DNA from 2 places in the Bacillus sp. FSL K6-3431 genome. Region 1 is predicted to be linked to the other one. Evidence: riboswitches for the same ligand, from Rfam matches in the RefSeq annotation. Region 1 holds a riboswitch; the other holds the start of a gene.
What was found. Region 1 has a riboswitch for S-adenosylmethionine ahead of MHB53_RS21675 (acetoacetate--CoA ligase). Riboswitches for the same ligand answer to the same signal wherever they lie in the genome.
Positions count from the first base shown of each region.

Region 2: it holds a riboswitch for S-adenosylmethionine, as region 1 does, so the genes downstream of both, MHB53_RS11090 (O-acetylhomoserine aminocarboxypropyltransferase/cysteine synthase family protein) here and MHB53_RS21675 (acetoacetate--CoA ligase) in region 1, are expected to answer to the same signal.

Region 1 is NZ_JBBOCT010000001.1:4,504,522-4,508,842, forward strand. It holds gene nagE (N-acetylglucosamine-specific PTS transporter subunit IIBC) at 18-1,469, shown strand; gene MHB53_RS21670 (hypothetical protein) at 1,539-1,766, shown strand; SAM riboswitch class I at 1,905-2,011, shown strand; SAM riboswitch class I at 2,185-2,298, shown strand; gene MHB53_RS21675 (acetoacetate--CoA ligase) at 2,548-4,321, shown strand, end outside.
Region 2 is NZ_JBBOCT010000001.1:2,154,121-2,158,441, forward strand. It holds gene MHB53_RS11080 (S41 family peptidase) at 1-121, opposite strand, end outside; gene MHB53_RS11085 (homoserine dehydrogenase) at 217-1,200, opposite strand; gene MHB53_RS11090 (O-acetylhomoserine aminocarboxypropyltransferase/cysteine synthase family protein) at 1,273-2,568, opposite strand; SAM riboswitch class I at 2,701-2,815, opposite strand; gene MHB53_RS11095 (redoxin domain-containing protein) at 3,078-3,683, opposite strand; gene MHB53_RS11100 (hypothetical protein) at 3,680-4,300, opposite strand.

The DNA.
Region 1 (4,321 bases):
TAGGAGGAATGGTTAAAATGATGAAATATTTCCAAAAACTTGGTCGTTCCCTCATGTTGCCAGTTGCCGTATTACCAGCAGCAGCAATATTAATGGGAATTGGTTATTGGATCGATCCCTCTGGAATGGGAGAAGGAAGTGCGATAGCCGCTTTCTTAATTAAAGCTGGATCTTCCATAATTGACAATATGTCTATTTTATTTGCAGTTGGTGTTGCGCTCGGGATGTCCAAAGATAAAGATGGCTCCGCTGCGTTAAGTGGGTTAGTAGCCTACCTTGTAGTAACCACTTTGCTTTCAACAGAGTCAGTAGCTATGCTACAGGGAATAGATGTGGAAAATGTAAACCCTGCCTTTGAGAAAATAGGCAATCAATTTGTTGGTATTATTTCCGGTATAGTGGCAGCAATTATGTATAATCGCTTCAGTCATGTACAATTACCAGATGCATTGGCATTCTTTAGTGGAAAGCGCCTTGTGCCGATTATGACAGCTGTTTCAATGTTAGTAGTATCTGCTATTTTGTTCTTTGCATGGCCTGTTATCTTTACTGGATTGGTTTCATTTGGAACAATGATTAGTAAGTTAGAGTTTATTGGTGCAGGATTATATGGATTCTTCAATAGATTATTAATTCCAACAGGCTTACATCATGCATTGAACTCTGTATTTTGGTTTGATGTAGCTGGAATAAATGATATTGGGAACTTCTGGGCTGGAACGGGTACTAAAGGTATAACAGGAATGTATCAAGCAGGATTTTTTCCTGTTATGATGTTTGGTTTACCAGCAGCAGCACTTGCTATGTACCATACAGCGAAAACGAAAAGGAAAAAACAAACTGCATCCTTAATGTTGGCAGTAGGTTTTGCTTCGTTCTTTACAGGTGTTACAGAGCCACTAGAATTTGCATTTATGTTTTTAGCACCAGCACTTTATGTCGTCCATGCTGCTCTAACTGGTATCTCTTTGGCCATTGCCGCATACTTTCAGTGGACTGCCGGGTTCGGATTTAGCGCAGGATTCGTAGACTTTTTCTTAAGTTCAAGATTGCCACTTGCTAATCAACCATATATGTTAATTGTTCAAGGATTAGTTTTTGCTGTTATTTACTATTTCTTATTCCGATTCTTAATAGTCAAATTCAACTTAAAAACACCAGGTAGAGAAGACGATGTAGTAGAAGAGAAACAGGAAGAAGATGAAGTAGAAGAAGTTACCGGAGATAGATTTGCTGTTATGGCAGCTAAAATTTATGAAGGATTAGGCGGTGACGATAACGTCACTTCTGTCGACAATTGTACGACACGTTTAAGAGTGGAAGTAAAAGATATGGATGCAGTAAATCAAAATAAAATTAAGAATACTGGCGTCCCAGGAATTAATATTGTTGGAAAACAAAGCATTCAAGTAATTGTTGGTACAAATGTTCAATTCGTAGCGGATGCCATTGATAAGATTCGCAAATAAAAACCGAAACCTTTTTTATATAGAAACGTAGGAGATAAAGAAGGAGGGATTAGGCTGAAAAAATACTTTGTGTTTGCTGTTATTTTTGCTTTAGCTTTGATTGTACTCCAACTCATTTTAGGTGTAGTATTAACAATCTCGTACACACCTAGCTCGTCAGTAGGGGAGATCACTGCATTATCATCCAAGGTTGAATTCGGAGAAACAAGTATGGTTTCGCAAGTTGTCATCGCCTTATCTGCATTAGGTATTACTATTGGTGTGACAAAGCTTAGCAATAAAAAAATAGTTAGATGAGCAAAAGGAAGGGATGCAAATGGCATTCCCTTCCTTTTTGTTATTCGATGAGGAAACATTCACACTTTTTGTAAAAATATGTTGACTAATTGTAACGAAGCAAGTATTATCATTTTATACAATAATTTAATGAATTTCTTCTTATCAAGAGAGGTGGAGGGACTGACCCCGTGATGCCTCGGCAACCGACATATAAATGTACGGTGCCAATTTCAGAGGAATTAAGATGATTCCGAAGATGAGAAGGTGGACTAATGCTGATTATGTTTATTCACGCACTCCCCTTCTCTCTTTATGAGCAGAGGGGTTTTTGTTTTCTAAAATAAGGTAAGGATTCTAACTTTTCATTTTCAATAAAATAATAAAAGTATCTATAATCTAGATATATGAATACTTTAATATATAACTAAATATGTATTTCTTATCCAGAGAGACGGAGGGTACACAGGCCCGAAGATGTCCGGCAACCTTCAAGTGAAAGCTTGAAAAGGTGCTAATTCCTGCAGGTATGTATGTTCCTGAAAGATAAGATGAGGCGCCCCTCTTCTTATGATGAGGGGCTTTATTGTTTATAGCTTCTGTTTTACATTTCCGAGTATCCACTTAAAGAGTATAAGAGAAGGGCAGATCAAGAATTAATCTGAGTAATATTATAGAAATAATTAATATTGAGCAAGAGAGTTAAAACCAAACGGAAGTATTTAATGACATAATTTTTCTAGAAGTGATGAACGATAACCAATTAGATGCGTTCACGTTTGGTTCAGAGGAGGAAAAGAACTTGATAAAAGAAGAGAATTTACTGGAATCAAATATATTATGGCAACCGAGTGAAGAGTGGATTTCACAGTCTAATTTAGTGGAATTTTCTAAACAGATTGATTATCCACTTCTACCATATGAACGTTTTCACCAATGGTCGGTGGATCAACCTGAAGAATTCTGGTCAGCTATTTGGGATTTCACTAATATCATTGGGGAAAAAGGTGAAAAGGCATTTGTGCCTCCAACTAAGAGTGGCATGCTGGGTGCCCAATGGTTTCCAGATGCTCGTTTGAATTTCGCAGAAAATCTATTGAGTGGGGACAAAGGAAATGCAGCAGTGATTGTAGCTGGGGAAGATGGTGTTACCCAATCTTATACATGGGGGGAATTACGCAGTAAAGTAGCTAGGGCACAGCTAGGTTTGAAAAATCTAGGTGTATGTCGTGGTGATCGCGTAGCAGGGATAGTGACAAATGGAATCGAAGCGATAGTAGCGTTATTGGCGACAACGTCACTGGGAGCTGTTTGGACTTCATGTTCTCCAGATTTTGGCTCTCAAGGGATTGTCGATCGTATCGGGCAAGTAAAACCAAAGGTATTGATCGTTTCACTGGATTATCAATATAATGGCAAGTTTTTTGATATTCGAGAAAATATCAATGCTGTATGTAAGGTGCTTGACGGTATTTCTGCAATCATTACGTTGACAGAGAAAACAGATGAATCTATTAAGCAAACAAAGAAAGTGTTGAGCTGGCAGGAACTGTGTCAGGAAGGGCCTTCTGTTCCAGAATTTACGAGAGTTCCTTTTGATCATCCCCTGTATATCCTATATACATCAGGGACCACGGGCCTTCCTAAAGCAATTGTACATTCCGTTGGCGGCACATTAATTAAGCATTTGAAAGAACATCAATTACACTGTGACGTGAAACCTGGAGATGTAATGTATTGGTACACGAATACTGCATGGATGATGTATCCGTGGTTAGTTTCGGGGCTTGCGAGCGGTGCTGCAATTTTGCTTTATGATGGATCACCATTGCGTAAGGATAAAATTGGAATACTGTGGGAGATTGCTGAAAAAGTTGGTGTGACACATTTCGGAACTAGTCCGAAGTATCTGGAAGCTTTACAGAAAGCTAATTATTCGGTTGGACAGGAACACAATTTGTTAAAGTTGCGCAGTGTTCTTTCTTGCGGGGCACCACTATCGGCAGAACAGTATGACTGGGTCTACAAACATATTAAGAAAGATTTAATGTTGGCATCGATTTCGGGTGGAACTGAAATAATTGGTTGTTTCGTGATGGGCTCTCCTATACACCCTGTTCGGCGTGGTGAGATTACTTGCAAAGCCCTTGGAATGGCTGTCGATGTGCTTGATGAATATGGTCTATCGGTTTACAACCAAAAAGGGGATTTAGTTTGCACAAAGCCGTTTCCAAGTATGCCGCTCACATTCTGGGGAGAGGGTGGAGATGAAAAATACCATTCTTCCTATTTTGCTAATCGACCAGGGATTTGGACACATGGAGATTTAGCAGAACAAACTGCGGAACAATCGCTTGTCATATACGGAAGGGCTGATACAACACTTAATCCAGGCGGTGTCCGCATTGGTACTGCTGAAATTTATCGTGTTGTTGAACAAATCCCGGAAATCATAGATTCTTTAGTTTTCGGTTTACCGAATGCGGGTGATGAAGAAATAGTGTTATGTATAGTAACGAAAAATGGGGAACTAGACGATGTACTAGCTGATGTTATACGTAAAAACATTCGAAGAA
Region 2 (4,321 bases), 2.4 Mb from region 1:
CCACTTTCTTCCCTGTTGCATTTTTCCATTGTGGGATAATCCACGTTATGCCAGAATATGTCCCCCCAACGCCAATGAGGAATGAGCAGACAATAATTATCGTAAGCCACTTTTTTTTCATCCTATCCCTCCACCCACTCACGTAAGAATATTACTTCCATACATGATATGTTGTATGTGGACAAGATATGATAGGAATGGAAACATGTCTTCTTCTTAATTCAATGCATAACTAGCTTTTTTCTTTTGAAAAATATGAGCAAAATCTTCGATCATTGCGCTTGCAGTTGGATCGCTCCCCGCTCCAGGACCTTGTATTGTAATCGTACCAGCTAATGTGGCTTGAACAAGTATTGCATTGTCCACACCTTCTACATTATAAAGTGGGTGATTTGCATCAGTTAATACAGGACTGACAGACGCAAGTATTTTTCCGTCTTTTTTTGTCACTTCAGCAATATGCTTATAACGATGGCCATTGTTATAAGCCACTTCAATCTGTTCATTGGATACGGCTGAAATCCCCTTAACATTTACTTCATCCCAGCTAGGCTGGCTGCCGAATACAAGACTACTTAATATCATCAGTTTATAAAACGCATCAAATCCCTCTACATCATTAGTCGGATCTGCCTCCGCATAACCAAGTTCCTGAGCGGTCTTCAATACTTCCTCAAAAGATAATTGTTTATTTCTCATTTCTGTTAATATATAGTTCGATGTACCATTTAAAATAGCTTGAATACGCTCTACCTTATTCACCTGCAATTGATGTGCCAGTGTTCTGATTATAGGCACACCACCGGCTACAGTTGCTTCATAACCAATCTGGACGCCTTGCTCATAAGCTTTGCGTAATAGCCTTTCTCCATGCCTTGCAAACATCACCTTATTTGCAGTGACGATATCGCAGCCTTGTTCCATCGCTCTTTCCAAATATATATAACTTGGATCCTCGCCCACAATTGCTTCAAATACAACTTGTAGATCTGGGATATTTAATATCTCCTCGAAATTAGTTGTCACTAATACATCTTCGGAGATACTACGATTCTTTTCTAAATCTTGGATAAGCACTCCAACAATTTGCACTTCAGCATCAAGTATATCCTGCAATTGCTGCTGATGTGTTTGAACTGCTTCGTACACTCCTTCTCCTACTGTTCCAAAACCGAGTATTGCTGCCTTGATGACTGCCATTTGTTTCCCCTCCTAATGTTTAAAATCAAAAGGCTGAGACGCAATGCGCTCAGCCCCTGTTATCCTGAAGTATTATTTAGTAGTAGCTTCAACAGATTTTGCGATTGCTTGTTCCAGATCTGCTGTTATATCTTCAATTGCCTCTAATCCAACTGCAAGGCGAATCAATTCCTCTGTTACACCTGTTGCTTTTAAATCATCTCCACTTAACTGCTGATGTGTAGTAGAAGCAGGGTGAATAATCAATGATTTAGCATCTCCAACATTAGCAACATGAGAAAACAGTTTGACATTATCTATTGTATTTCTACCAGCTTCGCGGCCACCTTTTATTCCAAAGTTCACGATCGCTCCAGCACCTTTAGGGAAATACTTCTGTGCAAGTTCATATGATGGATGACTTTTAAGACCAGGATATGCAACCCACTCAACTGCATCATTTTGTTGTAAATATTCTGCCACTGCTTTTGCATTCTCCACATGTTTCGTAATGCGTAGATGTAATGTTTCCAATCCTTGCAAGAAAATGAACGCATTGTCAGGACTTAAGCAAGGTCCAAAGTCACGTAGCAGCTGAACACGTAATTTAGTAGCAAATGCTGCATCTGGTACATCGATGCCAAAACGGATGCCGTGATACGAATGGTCAGGCTCAGTGAATCCAGGGAATTTCTCATTGTTCCAATCAAATTTTCCGCTGTCTACAACAACTCCACCTATTGCTGTTCCATGACCACCAATCCATTTTGTAGCTGAATGGACGACAATATCTGCACCGTGTTCAATCGGTCTGCTTAAGTATGGAGTTGCAAATGTACTGTCTACGATTAACGGAATATTGCTTTCATGCGCAATCTTAGCAACTGCTTCAGTATCAAGAATATGCAAGCTTGGGTTGCCGATAACTTCTGCAAAAATTGCTTTCGTTTTCGGAGTTATTGCTTTACGGAAGTTTTCCGGATCTTTCGGGTTAACAAAGTTTACTTTAATTCCGTATCTTGGGAGCGTTACAGCGAACAAATTGTATGTTCCACCATATAAATCTGTAGCAGCTAAAATTTCATCACCTGCATGTGCAATATTTAAGATTGAAAATGCAATAGCAGCCATTCCAGATGATAATGCAACTGCGGCAGTTCCGCCTTCTAACAATGCGACTCGCTTTTCAAATACGTCGACTGTCGGGTTCATGATTCGAGAATAAATATTTCCAGAAACCTCTAAACCAAATAGTTTTTGAGCATGCTCCGTGTTTTCGAATACATAAGAAGTTGTTCTATAAACTGGTACACCTCGTGACCCTGTTTCATCAGGCTCTTGCCCACCATGAAGTAATAAAGTTTCTGGCTTAAAGTTTTGTTCTGACATTTTTTTATCCCCCTAAATATTATAGTAATTTGATTGGTAAACTTGGTTAAAAGGTTGCATAATATTTTCTGCAATCTTCTTTATACAAAAAGCCCTCTTCTGAATAAGAAGAGGGCGTATATACAGTTCCTCCCCTTATCTTCCAGGTTACTAAATAACCTGTAGGAATTAGCACCTTTTCAGATAAAATCATCTGAAGGTTGCCGGGCATCGCAGGGCCTATTCCCTCCGCCGCTCTAGATAAGAGTAATGCTTATTATTAAATTTTAGATAGTTCAATGAACTCTTAAAAATTAGTATACTACGTATTTGAATAATGTCAACCCTTTTTCACTTATTTTAAAATTTTAAGTTTTTAAATGCTGTCTAACCTAGATTGTACACAAGGCTAGTTCTTTTGTGATAAGGAACTCATGTATGCTTTAGATAGTGTAATCACTAAACGTACGGATCTAAATAGATGCTCGTTCCTGTTATGAAACGAGCATCTATTTACGTGGTAATGTTCACTACTTCATTTCCTTAACTAATTTTCCAATCATTTCTTCATCCATTGGACCGACAATTCGTTTATGAATAAATCCATTACTATCAATCATATACGTTGTTGGTATTGTTAGTATTTGATATTCATTACCAACATTTCCTTTTTCATCTAGAGGTATTGGAAATGTTAATTCATACTCTTTAATAAATTTGCTGATTTTGTCTCTTTTATTGACACCACGTTCTGCATTCGTTAAATTTACTGCAATTATTTCAACATTATCATTCTCGGCAGCCGTTTTGTAATAGTTCTCCATATGAGGCATTTCCGCCTTACATGGGGGACACCAAGTCGCCCAAAAATTCAAAATCACTTTTTTGCCTTTATAATCAGACAGTTTAATTGATTCACCATCCAGTGTTTCCAATTCGAAGTCGGGTGGTTGATCTCCTGTTGTTAGCCCAGGTGCAGCAGTATCTACTTGTGCTTCCTTTGTTGATGATTCCATTAAAAATTCTTCTTGGGCCAATTCCTCTGCTTTTTTTGCTTGTACTTCTTTTACAATATTCACTGTAACAATACTGATTAAAATCACGATAACTATTAACCCAAAAATATTTTTCTTCACTTGGCACCAACTTTCTTTATTTTAGATATGATAAGTAATGCAATAACTACTATTATATATGTCATAATTGGAACGGAAAAAAGTCGATCCATTACCGAATAAATAAGTAGCTGAATAACCGTAAACAAAATGAGTAATTGCTGTAGCCATCTTATTTGGTTATTTTTTAAAATGGCCATTACAACAAATCCAAAATTGATTAAGATGAGTATCACTCTAAACAATAAAGGGTAATCATCTACTATGCTTATAACAATCTCATAAATAGAAAACGTCATTAACCATACTTGGAAAATGTCACCTATGCTCATTTCCGCTTGTTTTTTTCTTTTACCTATAATAAATAAGTATATGCATCCAGCGATCAGTCCAAGCCAAAAACCTTTTATCCCACCATTAAAATACAATATAGTTAAAGGGTTCTGTATACTGAATTTAAATTGAAATAAAATTACACTCAATTTCCACGTGATAATAAATATAAAAATAGCATTCCCATAATAATCAGCTATATGCTTTTTCTTTAAAAGCAACAACATGCCAGTCGTTAGAAAAAATGCTATTACGATCGCTACCCAAGAGACTGGGAAGGATAAAGAACCAATTGAAAGCCACATTTCATCCGTCCCCCCTTTCTT